Regions from separate parts of the Butyrivibrio sp. ob235 genome, predicted to be linked through region 1. Evidence: riboswitches for the same ligand, from Rfam matches in the RefSeq annotation. Region 1 holds a riboswitch; the other holds the start of a gene.

What was found. A riboswitch is a leader RNA that binds a small molecule or an ion and turns the genes downstream of it on or off. The one in region 1 is predicted to bind S-adenosylmethionine.
Region 2: it holds a riboswitch for S-adenosylmethionine, as region 1 does, so the genes downstream of both, metK (methionine adenosyltransferase) here and BMW61_RS14785 (hypothetical protein) in region 1, are expected to answer to the same signal.

The regions. Positions count from the first base shown of each region.
Region 1 covers NZ_FOBE01000023.1:32,924-41,753, reverse strand. Annotated here, with positions in the region: gene BMW61_RS14805 (J domain-containing protein) at 1-241, shown strand, start outside; gene BMW61_RS21995 (hypothetical protein) at 437-607, opposite strand; gene BMW61_RS14800 (hypothetical protein) at 742-945, opposite strand; gene BMW61_RS14795 (PspC domain-containing protein) at 967-1,281, opposite strand; gene BMW61_RS14790 (hypothetical protein) at 1,677-2,075, shown strand; gene BMW61_RS14785 (hypothetical protein) at 2,116-2,724, opposite strand; SAM riboswitch class I at 2,834-2,927, opposite strand; gene BMW61_RS14780 (DUF1284 domain-containing protein) at 3,063-3,485, opposite strand; gene BMW61_RS14775 (GNAT family N-acetyltransferase) at 3,493-4,059, opposite strand; gene BMW61_RS14770 (cupin domain-containing protein) at 4,056-4,535, opposite strand; gene BMW61_RS14765 (hypothetical protein) at 4,574-4,879, opposite strand; gene BMW61_RS14760 (hypothetical protein) at 4,910-5,554, opposite strand; gene BMW61_RS14755 (metallophosphoesterase) at 5,557-6,333, opposite strand; gene BMW61_RS14750 (hypothetical protein) at 6,855-7,211, opposite strand; gene BMW61_RS14745 (SGNH/GDSL hydrolase family protein) at 7,230-7,880, opposite strand; gene BMW61_RS14740 (pyroglutamyl-peptidase I) at 7,899-8,495, opposite strand; gene BMW61_RS14735 (hypothetical protein) at 8,620-8,830, shown strand, end outside.
Region 2 covers NZ_FOBE01000004.1:152,396-161,225, reverse strand. Annotated here, with positions in the region: gene BMW61_RS05655 (ABC transporter ATP-binding protein) at 1-988, opposite strand, end outside; gene metK (methionine adenosyltransferase) at 1,117-2,313, opposite strand; SAM riboswitch class I at 2,491-2,584, opposite strand; gene BMW61_RS05645 (MATE family efflux transporter) at 2,738-4,090, opposite strand; gene BMW61_RS05640 (Tex family protein) at 4,161-6,524, opposite strand; gene BMW61_RS05635 (hypothetical protein) at 6,787-7,194, shown strand; gene BMW61_RS05630 (hypothetical protein) at 7,206-7,745, shown strand; gene BMW61_RS05625 (DUF975 family protein) at 7,759-8,508, shown strand; gene BMW61_RS05620 (glycoside hydrolase family 2 protein) at 8,576-8,830, shown strand, end outside.

The DNA.
Region 1 (8,830 bases):
GTCTCACCGGGAGCAAGAATACCGCTACCGGAAGGAACAGACAAACCGTGAACAAACTGTCCACGAAGAGAGAGCCACATCAAATATCTCTTACTTCCAAAACTGCACTAACAGATCTGAACTTATTAGGGCTTATAGAAAATGGGTTAAGGAGCTCCACCCCGATAATGGTGGTAATCCTGAGGATTTCATCCGTATGTCAAATGAGTATGACAGGTTAAAGACCCAATTTGCATGCTAATTACCTTCTTTCTGCTATAATTCTCTTTACACTGAATCCCCTGAGCATAGCCCTGGGGATTCGCTTTGCATAAAAAAATCATTAATCACGAAACGAGCCGATGGGGTCGACTCGCTTCGCTAGATGTAACATTTAGTAATAATCATTATTGCAATTATTTGTATTGCTTTATTCCGATAACATCCATCACATCAATCAGATTTCTTCCTTTTCCTTGCAATGAAGCCTGTAAGCTTCAACAAAGTGAATAGCTGAGCAGAAAAGCCATATCCCTGATAGCATTGCTTTACCCGTTACGAGATAAATGATTCCACTCATTCCGAACACTATTCCCATAACTACTTCTGATCTTGATGTCAATTTCATAAACATTAATCTCCTTTTTCTTCAAGTCACAACTGTGTCAGTAGAAAGAGATTATCCTGCTTTGTAGAACAGCCCTGCATATCCAAAAGGATATCCGGATACTCCTCTTTTATCTTGCTTTATCAAATAACCGCTCATGACGGATACTGATCTATTACATTTACATCCTTATCTTCAATCAGTTCTCTTCTTTGATTCTGTGAAAGCTTTCTGCTTGATGCTACTGCGATAAGAAGTATTATTATGTCATCTATAGGGCAGGCAGATACCAGATCCACGGGAGATATGATATATGCTCCCAAAAGAATCGCAAGAAGTATTTTAAGTCCCTTGTTCATCTGTAGTCCCCCTTTTCTTCCTTAGATGCTAAAGCCTCTGATCTCAGAATTATCTGTAAAAGGCTTAAAACCAACGGGTTCGCTTGTCTCATAATAGTCATTTGCCGAGTAACTGTTTTCTTTCTTCTGGTAACCAGTGGTCTTTACACCCTCTGGTGCGTCATCCATTACAATAGCAAGGATGATATAAGGAAGGATTCCTATGCCAGTAGTAAATAAAAGGATTAAATAGATGACTCTAATAATTGTAGGGTCAATCCCAAAATACTCACCTAAGCCACCGCATACACCACAAACCTTCTGATCTGCACTTTTCCTAAGTCTTCTTTCTCTCATAACCTTTCCCTCGCTTCCTTTGAAGCAACTCATTGTTTATGAGATTATTCTAGGATTATTTGCCCTACCAATAAATGTTCATTTAGGCAAAAACGGCATATCTATTTTTCTTTTAAAGCATTTATCGCATCTTTTACCGATTCATACACAATATATCAACTCGTGTAATCTTAGTACCAAGCAGTAATTCGTTATAAAATTTCACTGCACTAATATTTTTTCAGAATAATTATTTCAATATCCAATATTTTTTATCGAAATAGTATTTACATCGCTTTCTTCTTTTGATAAATTAGTTTCTGCGTCAATTCACAGGCGCGGTTATTACAGTCATAATAATCTTTATTCCACACACGAACACACAGTCACAATATTTTTTCATGAAAGGAATATCTATGTTTACATTCGAAGATCTGCAGGCAATGCAGTACACATTTTTTGTCCCATTTTCAAAACACAATCTCAAATCCGGTAAGATCAACTATGATCCTGAGAAGCAGTACTTCACTGTTCTATACAGAGATGGCAGGAACATGGAACTTCAGTCCAACAATACTGGTCACTGCTGGAAGCTTGTCTATGAATATGGGGGCTATACCTTTTACCACAAGCATCATATCGAAGAGGAATACCACTATCAGACTGATCTCGGCACTCTCTACGATACTATCCTCTACATTGTAAGCCATGACGAATACCAAATGAGAAACAGGAAAACCATCAGCGTTGATGAAGAAAAGAAAAGCGATTCATACTTCTGGCGACTTATTAAAACTTTTGGCATAGCAGCATAAGAAAACGGCAACCTCATCAAAGCACTTTATTCATATTTCCTTACATCGTTATTATGTCCCATTCAGATGCGATATTTGCAGGCATATCCTGCTCCCTAAAGTAACCTACTAACAGTTTCTTATACCATGGATCCTCTGCAACCTTAAGAATCTCTTCCTTTGAATAGTCTGGTCTGTGCTCTTTATACCAGGGATCATTAACTATGCAATCAGCCACGTCACTAATCCATTTTTCAAAGGTGGGATTTAGAGCAAAGTATTCTTCTTTTGCCCTTTTTGCCTGTTCTTCCCATATCGGAATCATAGCCATGTACTCATCATATTTCTTCTGCTCTTCTTCTGTGTATATGGAGAATACAAAGTTACTGTACTTTTTGAAGATGCCATATATCTGCTTGAACTCATCGATATGTATAGCATGATTTCCCACAACAGGGCACAAACCAACGCCTGCCATTCCCCAGGTATAAACCTTTGAATTGATATTCACGTATATCGCATTATCAACATTACTATGTCCAAATAACTCCACCTTAAAGCCTTCATCTTTAAGCCAAAGCAAAAACGGATCATTATCCTTATGATGTAAATTCTTATCATAGATATAAAATGTTGCCGCACCTTCTTTAAGTTTTCTCTCATTACTCATAACGAATCTCCTTTTCTACTAGAAGAGGCAGCAAAAGACATCTTTTCCGTTGAATAATCCAACAAAAAAGACCCATCGTCTCGATGAGCCTAAACTACAAAATAGTCCGCACCCATCGATCAAGCTTTGGCACCTTACCATCCTTATAATGGCAGGTTGTCGTGCGGTCATAGGGCTTGTCCCTCGCGCACTCTTCATAGGTTTCTTATTTGTCTTGAATATATCATTTCGCATTATCACGTTCAATATCCTAGGCAGATAATTTATAAATACTTAAGCTTTACTCTATCAAAAAAGATGTACACAGAACCTACCATTCCATGTACACCTTATACCCGTCATAAAACATATTTTTTATCCCTGATATTTCTCCAGCATGCACTTACCGGATACCATTCACAATCTCCGCAGATAGCTTTAAGCCTCTCATCTTCTTTTCCAGCCCCCAGCTGTTCATCAAGTTTGGTGATAAGCTCCTGATATGAGTAAACTCCTTCTTTAAGTCCAAGTGCGTCTATTACACCTTTATCAAAACGCTGCACCTTTTCATCTGTTTTACATACGCCTTCCGCCACCTTTGATGGGCAGTCACTACATAAGCAGTCCGTTGTAAAAATGATTTCCACCTTCTCATCCGGATTATTGCGAAGGCGCTTTGTAACTATATCCATATTGGAGACAAAGCCTTCCGAATATCCTTTTCCGCTATACCCTTGTGTACACAATAAGTGATGCGGTCTTAGTTTAATTATTCCGTCCACTAATATCTTAATCCTCCAAGTATTCTATATTTTTTTCCACTATATCCCTTGAAAAAACTGCACCGTAAAAGGATCGGTACATCTCCCACAGCTTTTCTTTGGACCTGATACTGCTATTTTCCAGCACAAGTATTATGAATGGAACTCCAAAGCATCTTACCCTTAGCCCAGTATCAATGCAGCCGTTTCTTTCATAAAACCCGATGCGCCTTGCCTGAAGCTCCTTAAGGTCGCGTTCTTTAGTATAAGCAGGATCTTCTACCTCTAAGATAATAAGCCCTGCTCCTGACATATATTTACGAAGCAGTTTAATTATTTCACTGCCAAGCCCTTTATTCCTATACTTAGGGAACACTGCAAGATAGTCCACAAGAAAGTTCATTCCCTGCTTTACAAGAAACGTGTACCCGATTATCTCAGAATCATCAAATAATCCCAGGCACTCATATACTCCATCTTCAACAGCTTTTAGGATTACCGGAAGCTTTTTAAGCTCATCCTTGATAAAATCGTGGACCAGCCGTTCCTGATATATGGTTGTTATCTCAGCGCTTCGAAGCTTCTTTAATTTCATCTGATCATATCCTCCGAATAAGCAAGATGCTTTATCTTCTCATAATCTGCAGAACAGATGTCCCTTATCTCTTTATTCGAGACAAGCCTAAATCCATCGTAAGTAAACTTAGGAGTAGTGGCACATGACATGAAACAATAGCTGCTTTTATCAAGGTTTTCTGCAGCAAAAATGGCTCCTTTAGGTATTACTGCCATAGCCTTCTGATCATCCCCAGGTCCAATTACAACCTCTGATACGATTCCATCTATTATCATGGTAATCTTCAGCCCGCAGCCCTCATGGTGGTACCAGATCTCATCACAGTCAATCTGATGAAAATGCGAAATATCATCTCCTTCAAGCAGAAAATAGATACTTCCCATAAGTGACCGACCTTCATGCGAAAAAGGTGCTGTGTAAGCCTCTGCAAAACATCCTCCTTCAGGATGTTTTTCCAAATTGTATTTCTGTTTTAAATACTCTGCTCTTTCCATGACACCTCTTACTTACAGACTAATCTCTGCTGATTTATTCATTGGTCCAACACCGCTGCAACTGCTCTTCCAAGCTCGCCTTTTATTCGTTCAAGCTCACTGTTTATCTCATTCATTCTGTCTGCATCCTTGTTAAATACATAGAATTCAGATAGCCCTTCCCTCGGAGGGTACAATGATCTATAACAAGCCTCGATACAGTCAACTTTATCTTCCTCTAATGCATCCGACTCCAGATATTCAATCGCTCCCTGAAGGGATTTATATTGAGGCGTTATCCTGCTGTCGCCGTAGTTTTTAAAGAACTGTAAGAGTTCCTTAAATAATCCAAGTACTTTTTCCATCTCTCTCCTTATGGTTATCCATCTTATCGTTTACATACTAAGCTGTACCAACAAATCCTTATATCTCTGGGAGTTGGTCCTTATATCTTCCTCTGAAACACCGTAATAAAGATATGCATCTTTCATGATCTTATTACTCTTTCGGATAAAGGACTTACTGCCGCTTGCTCCATCGCCTATGTAACCGGTATTTCTTTCAATGGTTACATCCATCATATTTTCAGCATTTTCATCTGTTTTCACATATTTATGGAAATCAAGATCAAAGACTTCTCTTGCTATAGAGTCAGCTTTCTCCTGATTTTTCTTAGTTGCCACATCCATCATTCTTATAACGGCTTCAGTGTCTTCAATATCATCAATAGAAGGAAAGCACGGCTCTCCTACCAAATCCGGTCTGTGTTCAAACAAAAGCGATACTCTAAGCTGCTCATATTCTTCAATAACTTGAGGATCTGACATACTTGCTTCAACAAATCCATACTTTGAAACAAGATACTCTCCAAGTTCCTGCAGGCTATGTGTCCCTGGATGAATTCTTTTTGCAATAAAATATCTCTTTATTCTTGTTATACGACGCTGAAGCCTTTGCCTAAATGTCGGTTCTTTCAACTTATCCAACAAAAATATGGTAGTTGGCCCGTCAGCCCCGCCTATTATCTCTTCTTCTGTCATCTTTACCCCATTTTTTCAAGCTCATCAAAAGTAATTGTAAATGCCTTTAAATCATCAAGCCTTAGCAATATCCCACCCTTATAGTACTTATCGTTGTTGTCGTAGTGGGCACAGCAACCATCAATGTCGATGATATTGTCCTCCCGGTATATTCCTAAAGGTCTCCATCCTTCCGCTTCGTCAGCATGACAGGTTGGCACATGTCCTATAATGAAAATCCATGGCTCATATGCCGTGTACTCCTTATTATCCATATACACATCCCAGCGAAAAGGCGACTGCCACACTATATCCCATGCAGTCTGATAATCAATTTCACTATAAGGAACATCTATCTTGTCTTCTTTGAAAAATGAATGCGTAAGAATATACGTTGTACCATTTACCGTGACCTTCGTTGAAAGAGGACATGACCTTAGCCAGGTAAGAAGCTCTATGCGCTCATCCTTTTTAAGGAGCTTATACTTAAAATATGTCTTATTTCCGCCATTTCGAAATACCCAAAGGTCAGAATCTTTCCCTGGGAGCTTCCCATAGTCTGCGGTCGCACTCCCATCAGGGGCAACACCATTTAGCATCATGAACTCATGATTTCCCAAAAGGAAATGCATATTTTTAGCATTCATCACATGCTTAAGGATCTTTATCCCATCTGGTCCTCTGTCAATGGCATCTCCTAGCATATAAAGCTCATCCTTATCTGAAAACTCCACCTTCTCAAGGAGCTTTAAGAACATATTGTACTGCCCGTGCAGGTCTGATATTGCATATGTTGCCAAACTCTTCAATTCCTCCCGATGTATCAAACTGGTTTATCCAGTAAGTACTAAAGAAAAATCCCCCAATAAAACCATTCTAACATAGAAAGAGATGCTTCACGCTAGAAGATAACTAAGGCTCTAGCTTTTTTCCTTTAAGGAAAAGCTTAAATTACTCAAAGGGGTTTCCCTGGGGAAACCGTTGGAGAAAGGGGACTAAAATCATACCTTTCAATGCCGCGCTAAAACCTATATCCTTCCATAACCTCCCCCGCGGCATTGTGGTCTGGGAGACGGGCAGACCACCGCCAAAGGCGGCGATGGGAATGGTACAAAAATACCCCTAAACGCACAGAAAGTGCTGATGGGGTCAGCACTCTCTGGCAGATGTATATGTAACAAATATGTGGTTTTTAGGTTACACATTTATTATAAACCGTCAATCTCTATTTCACAACAAAATTATCAAAATTGCGAATAGTTTTCATTAAGCTTTATTCGTGTACTATCAATGCATTTTCCGCCTTTTGGCATATCCAAAACTACTCTTTTCCATTCCCCTGAGACTCAGCCTCTGCAAGCCTTTTCATCTTTTCCAAGACCCTTACCTTTTCCATCTCAGGAAGCTCATCAAACCAGAAAAGTAAAAGCTTCTCATCCTCCGGCATACTGGCAAATATATCTATAAATCTAAAAACACCAAGCCTTCCTATGCCAAGACTTTCTCCTATATCCATGATGTCATCTACTCCGACATCCTCTGCTTCCCCGTAAAGAATCTTTCTTAAATATTTTTCATCAATACCGCTTCTTTCCTTAAGCTCATCAAAGGACACCCCTTCTCTCTTCATAAGGTAAGTTATAGCCTGCGGAACAACCACATTTGTAATACTATCCATACCTTTGTTGCCCCCCACTTAGCAAAATCCTTCATCCTTTAGCTTTCTATACACAGCTTCCCCAAGATACCTCTGATTCTTGATATCAAGATGCACTCCGTCTGCGCTGCTTACAGCGCACACCTTTGCAGCATCAAGGAACATACAGCCGTACATCTCAGAAAGCTGCTTATACCAGTTAGATAATTCCAAAGAAACCTTAGAACACCGCTCAAAATCAAAGCAGTCAGAAAGCCAAGAACCTTCACCGCAGGCACCTATTATCGGAGGAGAAATAAGTAAAACCTTCATGGAATCCTCCATCCTGAACCTATTATGTGACTGCACCTTTTCAAGGAAAATCTGCATCTCCCCTGCTATATCCATACTCGTATACTGAAACTTCCTCTTTAAGTCATTAGCCCCAAGAAGGATGATCATGAGATCAAGAGGCGACTGACTCTCTATACAGGGAATGACATATTTTAAACCATTCTTTTCCCCTTCAGCAGGATCATCTGTTGCAATAGTCCTTCCGTTGTGCCCCTCTTCTATTACAAGATAGTCGCTTCCAAGATGCTTTTGCAAAACACCAGTCCATCTGTCTCCATCTTCCATCCTCACCTTCTTATAGGGATCAAATCCCCAGGTAAGTGAATCCCCAAAACAAAGTACTCTCTTCTTTCCCATACAAAACTTTTCCCTTTCTTAAAAATCATCTATAACAGTCTTTACGCAGACCTCTATCCCCTTACAAATATCATCCATTAAAAGGCCTGATTCTCCATCAGCATCCGGCATAGGTACATGGATAAATCCTGTCGGTATCAGGTTATTATCTTCCTTTAGCGAAAAAAGAACTCTGTAGAACAGATCGTTACATACATAACTTCCAGCTGAATACGAAAGCTCAGATAAAAACCCCTTATCATTTAAGGTATCTACCATCTTTTTTACAGGAAGACTAGAAAATATCCCATCAGGACCACCTTCCTCTATCCTTTGAAATAAAGGCTTATTCCCCTCATTATCAGCTATCCTTGCATCATCAATATTTACAGCGATAACTTCTGGCGTAATCTTATCTCTCTTTCCTGCAACCCCGAGCATAACTACCGCGGATGGCTTTTCGCTTCCTATCACATCTAAAACCATATCTGCAGCCTTTTTAAAAACAACAGGGAGCTGCAGCTTTATGATATCTACTCCGTCAATCTTATCTGGAAGCGCCATAGCGGCTTCCAAAGACGGATTAAAGGATCCTCCGTCAAAGGGTTCAAACCCCGTCACCAATATTTTTCCCATACCTTCCTCCAACAAAAATGCATAAGACAATTATAGATTTTGGGGAAGAAAAGAAAAACAGAAAATCCAAAAAACTAAGAAGTGAGGGTATTTCCTATATAGAGATAAGCGAAAGGACAAAGAAATGAAAAAGAGATTATTTATAATGCTGTGCATGGTCGCAGCCCTCTCATTTCCTGCAAAAGCCTATGCAATGGAAGCTGGAGATGAAATAGAAGTAACAAATTCCATAAATACGGTTCAGTCAGAAACCTCCCCCTGCCAGGTAAACTTCAAACTAAACGCAGAGGATACCTTCTCCCTCTCCGTATATGCAGAAATAGAAAACACAGATA
Region 2 (8,830 bases), on a different contig from region 1:
CTTCCGCATCGGGAGCATCCTCAATCTCCGGTACCACATCCATTACATCGCGAAATCTCTGGAATCCCGCAGCGCCCTTTTGAAGCTGCTCAGTGAACTCGATAAGTATCATGACCGGCCCTATGAACACGTTTATATACAGCGCATAGACCGCCAGATCCTCTACTGACAAGGTACCCTTCGCAATGAAGAGTCCGCCGAAAACAATTACCGCGATATACATGAGTCCTTCAAAGAAATTGTTTCCTGCAAAGAACATTGCCATCGTCTTATAATTTGCTTTTTTTGATTCAAGAAAGGCCTCATTACTCTTTTCAAATTTCGCTTTCTCTATGTCTTCTCCGGTGAAGGATTTCACCACGCGAATTCCGCCGAGAGTGTCCTGGAGAGAAGAATTTATGCCGGCAATCTTTTTCCTGTTATCAAAAAAAGTCCTTCGCATAATTCCGTTCTGCACATATGAAAAAATCGCCATACACGCTACGATTGCAACGAGAATCATCGTCATCGGCACGTTCATTGTCATAAGAATAGTAAACGAGCCCAAGAGCTTAACTGTAGATATAAAGATATTTTCAGGCCCATGGTGGGCAAGCTCCGATATATCAAAAAGATCCGATACAAGCTTACTCATCATCTCGCCTGTGTTGTTCTTATCATAGTAGGAAAATGAGAATCTCTCGAACTGCTCGAAGAGATCACTTCTCATCCCCGATTCCATGCGGGCTCCCATCATGTGTCCCTGATAAGTTACATAGTGCTTACACAGAAATCTCACGATGTACATGATAAGCAGTACTACGGCCAGCTTTATCACTCCTGCAACTATCTTTTCAGGAGCCTCAAGAAAAAGCGTCTGCCGAAGAACCCTCAGCAGCTGCGGAAAGACAAGATCGATCAGTGACAAAATCGATGCCGCCACTAAATCCAGCAAAAATACTCCGATATATGGTTTGTAATATGGGATAAATTTTTTCAGTAAGTCCATATATGTCTCCTTTCGAAAAACATCACCTATTCAATATAACATATAAAACACCCTCTATGCTGATTATCTCAGAATAGAGGGTGCCGTAAATATACTTATTTAATTAAAACAAATTTAGCAAGATTGGCTTATGCGTTAACTGCCTTCTTAAGCTCCTCAGCCTTGTCTGTCTTCTCCCAAGGAAGGTTAAGATCGTTGCGGCCAAAGTGTCCGTAAGCAGCTGTCTGCTTGTAGATAGGACGACGAAGGTCGAGCATCTTGATGATTCCTGCGGGACGAAGGTCGAATACCTTACGAACAGCCTCTGTAAGCTTCTCATCGGAAACCTTACCTGTGCCGAATGTATCAACAAGAATTGATGTGGGCTGTGCAACACCGATAGCATATGAAAGCTGAATCTCAGCCTTGTCAGCAAGACCAGCAGCTACGATGTTCTTTGCAACATAACGAGCTGCGTAAGCACCTGAACGGTCAACCTTTGTGCAATCCTTACCGGAGAAAGCACCGCCGCCGTGACGAGCAGCGCCGCCGTAAGTATCAACGATGATCTTACGTCCTGTAAGACCTGCATCACCCTGAGGTCCGCCGATTACAAAACGACCTGTGGGATTGATGTAAATCTTTGTGTTCTCATCAACCATAGCTGAATCTACAACTGCATCAATAACGTACTTTCTGATGTCAGCGTGGATCTGCTCCTGTGTAACCTTCTCATCATGCTGAGTTGAAACAACTATAGCCTCAAGTCTTACAGGCTTGCCGTTCTCATCGTACTCAACAGAAACCTGGCTCTTACCGTCTGCTCTAAGATAAGCAAGGGTTCCGTCCTTACGAACCTCTGTAAGCTTCTTTGTAAGCTTGTGAGCAAGAGAGATAGCGTAGGGCATAAGCTCCTCAGTCTCGTTTGTAGCATAACCGAACATCATACCCTGATCGCCGGCACCGATTGCCTCGATCTCCTCGTCAGTCATCTTGTTCTCTCTAGCCTCGATAGCCTTGTCAACACCCATAGCGATATCAGCTGACTGCTGGTCAAGAGCTACCATAACAGCACATGTGTTACCATCAAAGCCCTTCTCTGAGCTGTCATATCCGATCTCAACGATTGTCTCTCTTGCGATCTTAGCGTAATCAACAACAGCCTTGGTTGTGATCTCACCTGTGATAAGTGCGAAACCTGTGCATGCAGTTGTCTCGCAAGCAACACGGCTCATGGGATCCTGCTCAAGGCAAGCATCAAGGATAGCATCGGAGATGTTATCACAAATTTTGTCGGGATGTCCCTCAGTAACTGACTCAGAAGTAAAAATAAACTTTTCTGCCATTTTAAATTTCCTTTCTGCGCTCACAGCGCTCAAACAAAAACGTGGACATTTGTTCAAAAAGAACAAATAATAAATCCGCTTAGCTGCGCAGCCAAGCGGACCTGATATCAGATAATCAAATCCTCTTATTGCTCGCAGATCCTGCTGGTATAAATAACTGTAAATCCAGCACTCGATCACTTACTCACTACGCTCAGGTTGGCACCTTCCGGATGTCCGGGGTTGCCGTGGCTTCACAGATCCTATGTATCTCCACCACTCTGAATAAGAGAAATGTCACAATATGGAATTGTCATATCTTTAAGATACACTACTATATTAATTTGATTCTTGCAAGATATTTTATAAAAAAATAAAAAAATTCAACTTATGATTTAAAAAATGAAAAATCTCTCCAGGATAAACAATGTGGCCGCCCAATATTTTATTCCGTTACTATATTACGTTTCCACTTGATATTGTAATAAAGGAGTTCCACAACGCAGCAGCACATCCAACCCACGGGATAACCAAAACCAACCCACTTGGGATCGTTTACGATGTAATGTGTGAGCACGAAAAGATAAATCTGTCTTATTACTACGAAGGTTGCAATCATAATAACCATGGGGCCTCTTGAATCTCCGCGGCCTCTAAGGGCAGCCGCGAGAGTGTGGTTTACACAGTTGGCAATAAGGAAGAATACGTTGGTCTGAATAAAAAGTGCTCCGAATTCAATAACCGACTCATCCGATGAAAAGAGTCTGATGGCGGGTCTTGCAAATATGTACAGCATAAGCGCAATAACAAAAGTAACAAAAGTTGAGAGGAGAATGGCGGTTCTGGTACCGCTTTCTGCTCTCTTTTCTTTTCCTGCTCCGATGTTCTGGCTGACAAAGGTAGTAGCTGCCATAGCAAAGCTTGACATGGGCAGCATAATGAAAGTATCGAGCTTATTGTAGCTGCTCCAACCTGCCATACAGCTTGAGCCAAAGTGATTGATATAGGATTGAACGAACACATTTGAAAAGGCTGTGATAACTGACTGTATTCCGGCGGGTAAACCCACCATGAATATGCTTTTTAAGATAGCTTTATCAAGTGTCAGATCCTTCCATACAAGCTTATAGATATCGTTTGTCCTTGTGAGGAGCATGAGTGTCAAAAATGCAGAAACAAACTGGGAAATGATAGTCGCGTAAGCCACACCTGCAATCCCGGCGTGCAGACCTATCACGAAGAGAAGGTCAAGCACGATGTTCATAAGACTTGTCAGAATGAGGAACATCAGAGGTCTTGTGGTATCACCAACTGCCCTTAAGATTCCGCTTCCCATGTTGTAGATTAGTAGTCCGGAAAATCCAAGGAAATAAATCCGCAGGTAGGTGGTAGCTTCAGGCATTACATCCTCGGGAGTTGCCATGAATTTAAGCATCGGAACAACACCCACGCTTCCGATAATTGTAAACAAAACGCAAAATACGAGTGTTGTTGCAATTGTAGTTTCGATTGCAAGATGAAGTCCTTTTAAATCTTTTCCTCCAAAATATCGGGAGATCAAAACACCTGCACCGATTGAGAAACCATTAAAAAAGAACACCAGCATATTTACGATCATGGTGGTGGAACCGACTGCCGCAAGGGCCTCTTTTCCTACGAAATTACCCACCACGATTGAATCCACGGTGTTGTATAACATCTGAAAAATATTGCCGAACATCAGCGGCATGGAGAATGCAATAATCTGCATTATTATGGAACCGCCGGTCATATCTCTTGTTGTGGTTTTCTGTGACATTTTGCTATCCTTAATGCTGTTTTCAATCTTAAAGGGTTGCCTGTTTTGGCAACCCCTAATATTTTAGACTTTATTTCTTTATCTTCATTGTAAGTCCGATTCTCTGCTTCTTCACATCTACCTCAATTACCTGAACATCAACGATATCTCCGACGCTCACTGCATCAAGAGGATGCTTGATGTAGCGGTCTGTGATCTGTGAGATGTGAACAAGTCCGTCCTGGTGAACTCCTATATCTACGAAAGCACCGAAGTCTACGATGTTTCTGACTGTTCCCTTAAGGATCATTCCGGGCTTTAAGTCCTTCATATCCATGACGTCACTTCTAAGAATAGGTGCGGGCATGCTCTCTCTGGGGTCACGGGAAGGCTTCTCAAGCTCTGAGAGGATATCTGTGAGAGTGATCTCACCTACTCCGAGCTCCTCTGCAAGCTTCTTCTTATCGCCAACTTTCTTAAGAAGGCTTCCTGAAGCTGCTGCATTGCCGCCCTTCTGACCGGATGTTTCCTTTGCTGCAGGTTCCGTATCCTGGCTGAGACTTACCCCGCCAAGAGCTGCTGCCAGCGCAGCACCCATAGCTGTATTTGTATTCTTAACAACAAACTGCTTTTCCTTCTTCTGCTTCGGCTTAGCCTGAGTCTTAGCTTCTGCCTTCTTAGCTTCAGCTTTAGCCTTGGCACTCTTCTTCTGAGCTTCCCTTACATCCTCCATGGTGAGGCCGAGCTTATCCATAAGCTTCTCTGCTGCCTCATAGGACTCCGGATGCACGCTTGTGTCATCAAGGGCATTCTTACCGTCGTGAATACGCAAAAATCCTGCGCACTGCTCATAAGCCTTGGGTCCGAGCTTCGGAACCTTAAGAAGTTCGTCTCTGCTCTCGAATTTTCCGTTAGCCTCACGATAATCAACGATATTCTTGGCAATAACCTTGCTGATACCTGAAATATATGTAAGGAGCGGTGCTGATGCAGTGTTAAGATCAACACCTACCTTATTAACACAGTCCTCAACCACGCCTGAAAGGGCTTCACCAAGCTTCTTCTGGTTCATATCGTGCTGATACTGGCCGACGCCGATGCTCTGGGGATCGATTTTTACAAGCTCTGCAAGAGGGTCCTGAAGACGTCTAGCGATGGAAGCCGCACTTCTCTGTCCTACGTCAAACTGAGGGAACTCCTCTGTTGCAAGCTTACTTGCCGAATAAACCGAGGCGCCTGCCTCGTTTACGATTACATACTGAACGGGCTTATCAAGTTCCTTAATAAGCTCAACGATAACCTGCTCTGATTCTCTGGAAGCAGTACCGTTACCAACTGAAATAAGGTCAACGTCATACTTCTTGATGAGCTTTTTAAGTTCTGCCTTTGCTTCCTCAACCTTATTCTGAGGCGCTGTGGGATAGATAACCTTTGTATCGAGCACTTTTCCTGTAGCATCTACTATTGCAAGCTTACAGCCTGTTCTGAAAGCGGGATCCCATCCGAGAACCGTTTTTCCTGCGATAGGAGGCTGCATAAGGAGCTGCTCAAGGTTCTTGCCAAATACGCCGATGGCGCTGTCCTCTGCTTTTTCTGTGAGCTCATTTCTGATATCACGCTCAATTGCGGGAGCAATAAGTCTGTCATAGGAATCCTTACAAACAGCCTGAAGTACAGGAGTTGTCTCGGGATTATCCTTTGTAATTGTCTTCTTTTCAAGGAAACGAAGGATTTGCTCCTCGGGAGCTGTGATCTTAACTGTGAGGAACTTCTCTGCCTCGCCGCGGTTAAGTGCGAGCACTCTGTGCCCGAGGATCTTATTAACCGGCTCCTCGAAGTTGTAATACATCTCGTAGACGCTCTCTGCCTTCTCGTCCTTGGCATTGGAGGTTACGAAGCCCTGATTCCAGGTCTCCTCACGGATATAGGTACGATAATCGGCATTGTCGGAAATCTCCTCGGCAATGATATCCATAGCACCCTGGATTGCTTCCTGTATATTCTTAACTTCTTTTTCGGCATTTACATAAGGAGTTGCCTCCTCAACAAGGCTCTTAGTAGTCTCCTGAACCCTGATAATATCTGCAAGACCGTCAAGTCCCTTCTCCTTAGCCACAGAGGCTCTGGTCTTTCTCTTCGGTCTGTATGGTCTGTATAAGTCTTCAACGGCTACCATGGTCTGCGCATCAATAATCTTAGCTTTAAGCTCATCAGTAAGCTTACCCTGCTCCTCAATGCTTGAAATAACCTGCTCTTTTTTCTCCTCGAGACCTCTTAAATATGTAAGTCTCTCACCGAGGGTTCGCAGCTGTTCATCATTGAGGGAACCTGTTACTTCCTTACGGTATCTGGAGATAAAAGGAATGGTATTGCCCTCGTCAATCAGCTTTACCGCTGCCTCCACCTGCCATTTCTGTACATTAAGTTCTTCTGTTATTTTCTGTAAAATGTCCATTTTGCCTGTTTTACTCCTTGTGCAATAATAAAATGCTTCCTCCAAACAAAGGTCACTCGTATATTTTACTATGTCAAAGCGAACTTTTCCAATCGAATTTCACCGGAAGGACCGGACCGTCACCGCGCAGTAATTTTACCAATTTTTAATACACTTCTCGGGCTTTTTGCGGTACAATTAACTTGAAGTATTGTCATCTTTTGGTGGCAAAGGAGGAGTTCACAGATTCCTTTTCTGCATACGAATCTGTGAAAATTAAGAAATGACTGAGAGTTATGAGTATAATCAGACCCACAACCCTCTTAATCCAAGGGTTTCATTTGCTACTGTGGCATCCATACTGGGTCTGATCTCAATCGCGCTTATACTAAGCGTGTATTTCTCCATAATACTTGGAGGAATTGCAATTACAATGGCTTTCCTGTCCAGAGAACAGAACGGGAAACTCTACCCGCAGGCCAAAAGGGGAATTATTTTTGGTCTTATCGGGCTTATCGGGGGATACGCACTTATGGTTACCTCCTTCGTGACGGTATTTACCGATCCCGAAGCACACAGGATGGTTAATCAGTACTCGCAGGCTATCAGCGGCGAGAGCTTTGACGACATGGTCAAGGAAATCACTGATAATCTCGGCATCAGTATCGACCTTCCTGTAGAAAGTCAGTAGAGGGTGTGCTTATGAGCGGAATAAGTGGTATCGGATTTAACAGTTCTTATGCATCAGGATTTTTCGGCCCTGCTTTTAACAGCGGCACCGGGACAGCTTCAGAAGCTGCTGCGGGAGCCCTTCAGGGCGAAACGAAAGTCACACTTAATCCCGGCGAATCCGTCGAGAAGAAGCCCGGTATGCGTTCTTCACCGGCTGAATGTGAGACTTGTAAGAACCGCAAGTATATTGACGGTTCCGATGAAAATGTTTCCTTTAAAAGCGCTGCACATATTTCACCTGAAGCAGCACCTTCCAGAGTGCGCGGTCACGAGCAGGAGCACGTAGCCAACGCATATAAAAAGGCCGCCCAGGGCGACGGCAAAGTACTTCAGGCTTCTGTCAAAATTCAGACAGCAGTCTGCCCCGAGTGTGGACGCACCTATGTATCAGGTGGACTTACCACAACTCAGATTATGTATAAAAATGAGGATAATCCCTATCAGAAAAACCGCAAATCAGCCGATGCAGCCAGTGGTCTTATCGGTTCGAGCTTTGATGCGGCAGTATAGGGTCAAATGACAAATGAGACAGACAAAAAACACTAAAACATTGAAAGCCATTGCAAGAGAAAGGCTTCTTGGTAAATACAGAACGACAATAGCTGCAGTTGTACTCTACAGGTTCATAGCCTTCTTAATGATAAATGTCATTACCGCAGCAATTATTCCAACTAATCTAATCACATATTTTGCCTACTTCGGGTCTACCATACTGGTGAACCTTTTCCTCGGCGTGTTCGACTCCGGACTGGCTTATCTTTTTATGAACGTCGTCTATGCGCAATCGGTTTCCATGTCGGATTTATTCCACGGATTTAAAAATCATCCCGACAAGGCAATTCTTCTTCATGTTCCGATTGCTGTAGCGAATACACTAACCATCATTCCGCTGCAGGTTTTGATGGCGATGCTGGTTAAAAACAATAACAGCTCGGTTTCTATCGATCCCAGATACATAATGTTTGCACTGCTTATATCTGTGGTGATGACAATCGCCAATATCTATATTCGTCTCATATTTTCGCAGTCTTATTATATCCTGCAGGATTTCCCGGAAAAGAGAACCTCGGATATCTTAAAAGCCAGCATGAGGCTCATGAAAGGAAGTAAATTCAGACTCCTTTTACTGTATCTGAGTTTCATTCCTCTCGCACTCATCGGAGTACTTGCATGTTTCATCCCGCTCCTATGGGTCGGAGTTTACAACTCGGCATCAATCGCCGTTTTCTATCAGGATCTGATAGCTTCTAAGAACCAAAATACCGACGTCTGAACACGAACTTAATGCGCCATCCATTTTTAATAATCGGATGGCCTTAATATTTTTTAGGGGAAATGTTATGAAAATGGATCTGCTCAATGCAATTAAAGCAATAGATAAAACTCATGAGGATGATGTGCTCCACAGGCTTACCACTGTTTGGGGAGACAATCTGGACAAGGATCATGTCCTCACGGAATATCCCCGTCCGCAGTTCAAGAGAAACAGTTATATCAATCTTAACGGACTCTGGGAGTATGCTTTCTCAAAGAGTGATGTACACCCAAAAGAGATGGACGGACAGATTCTCGTTCCCTTTTCTCCCGAATCAATC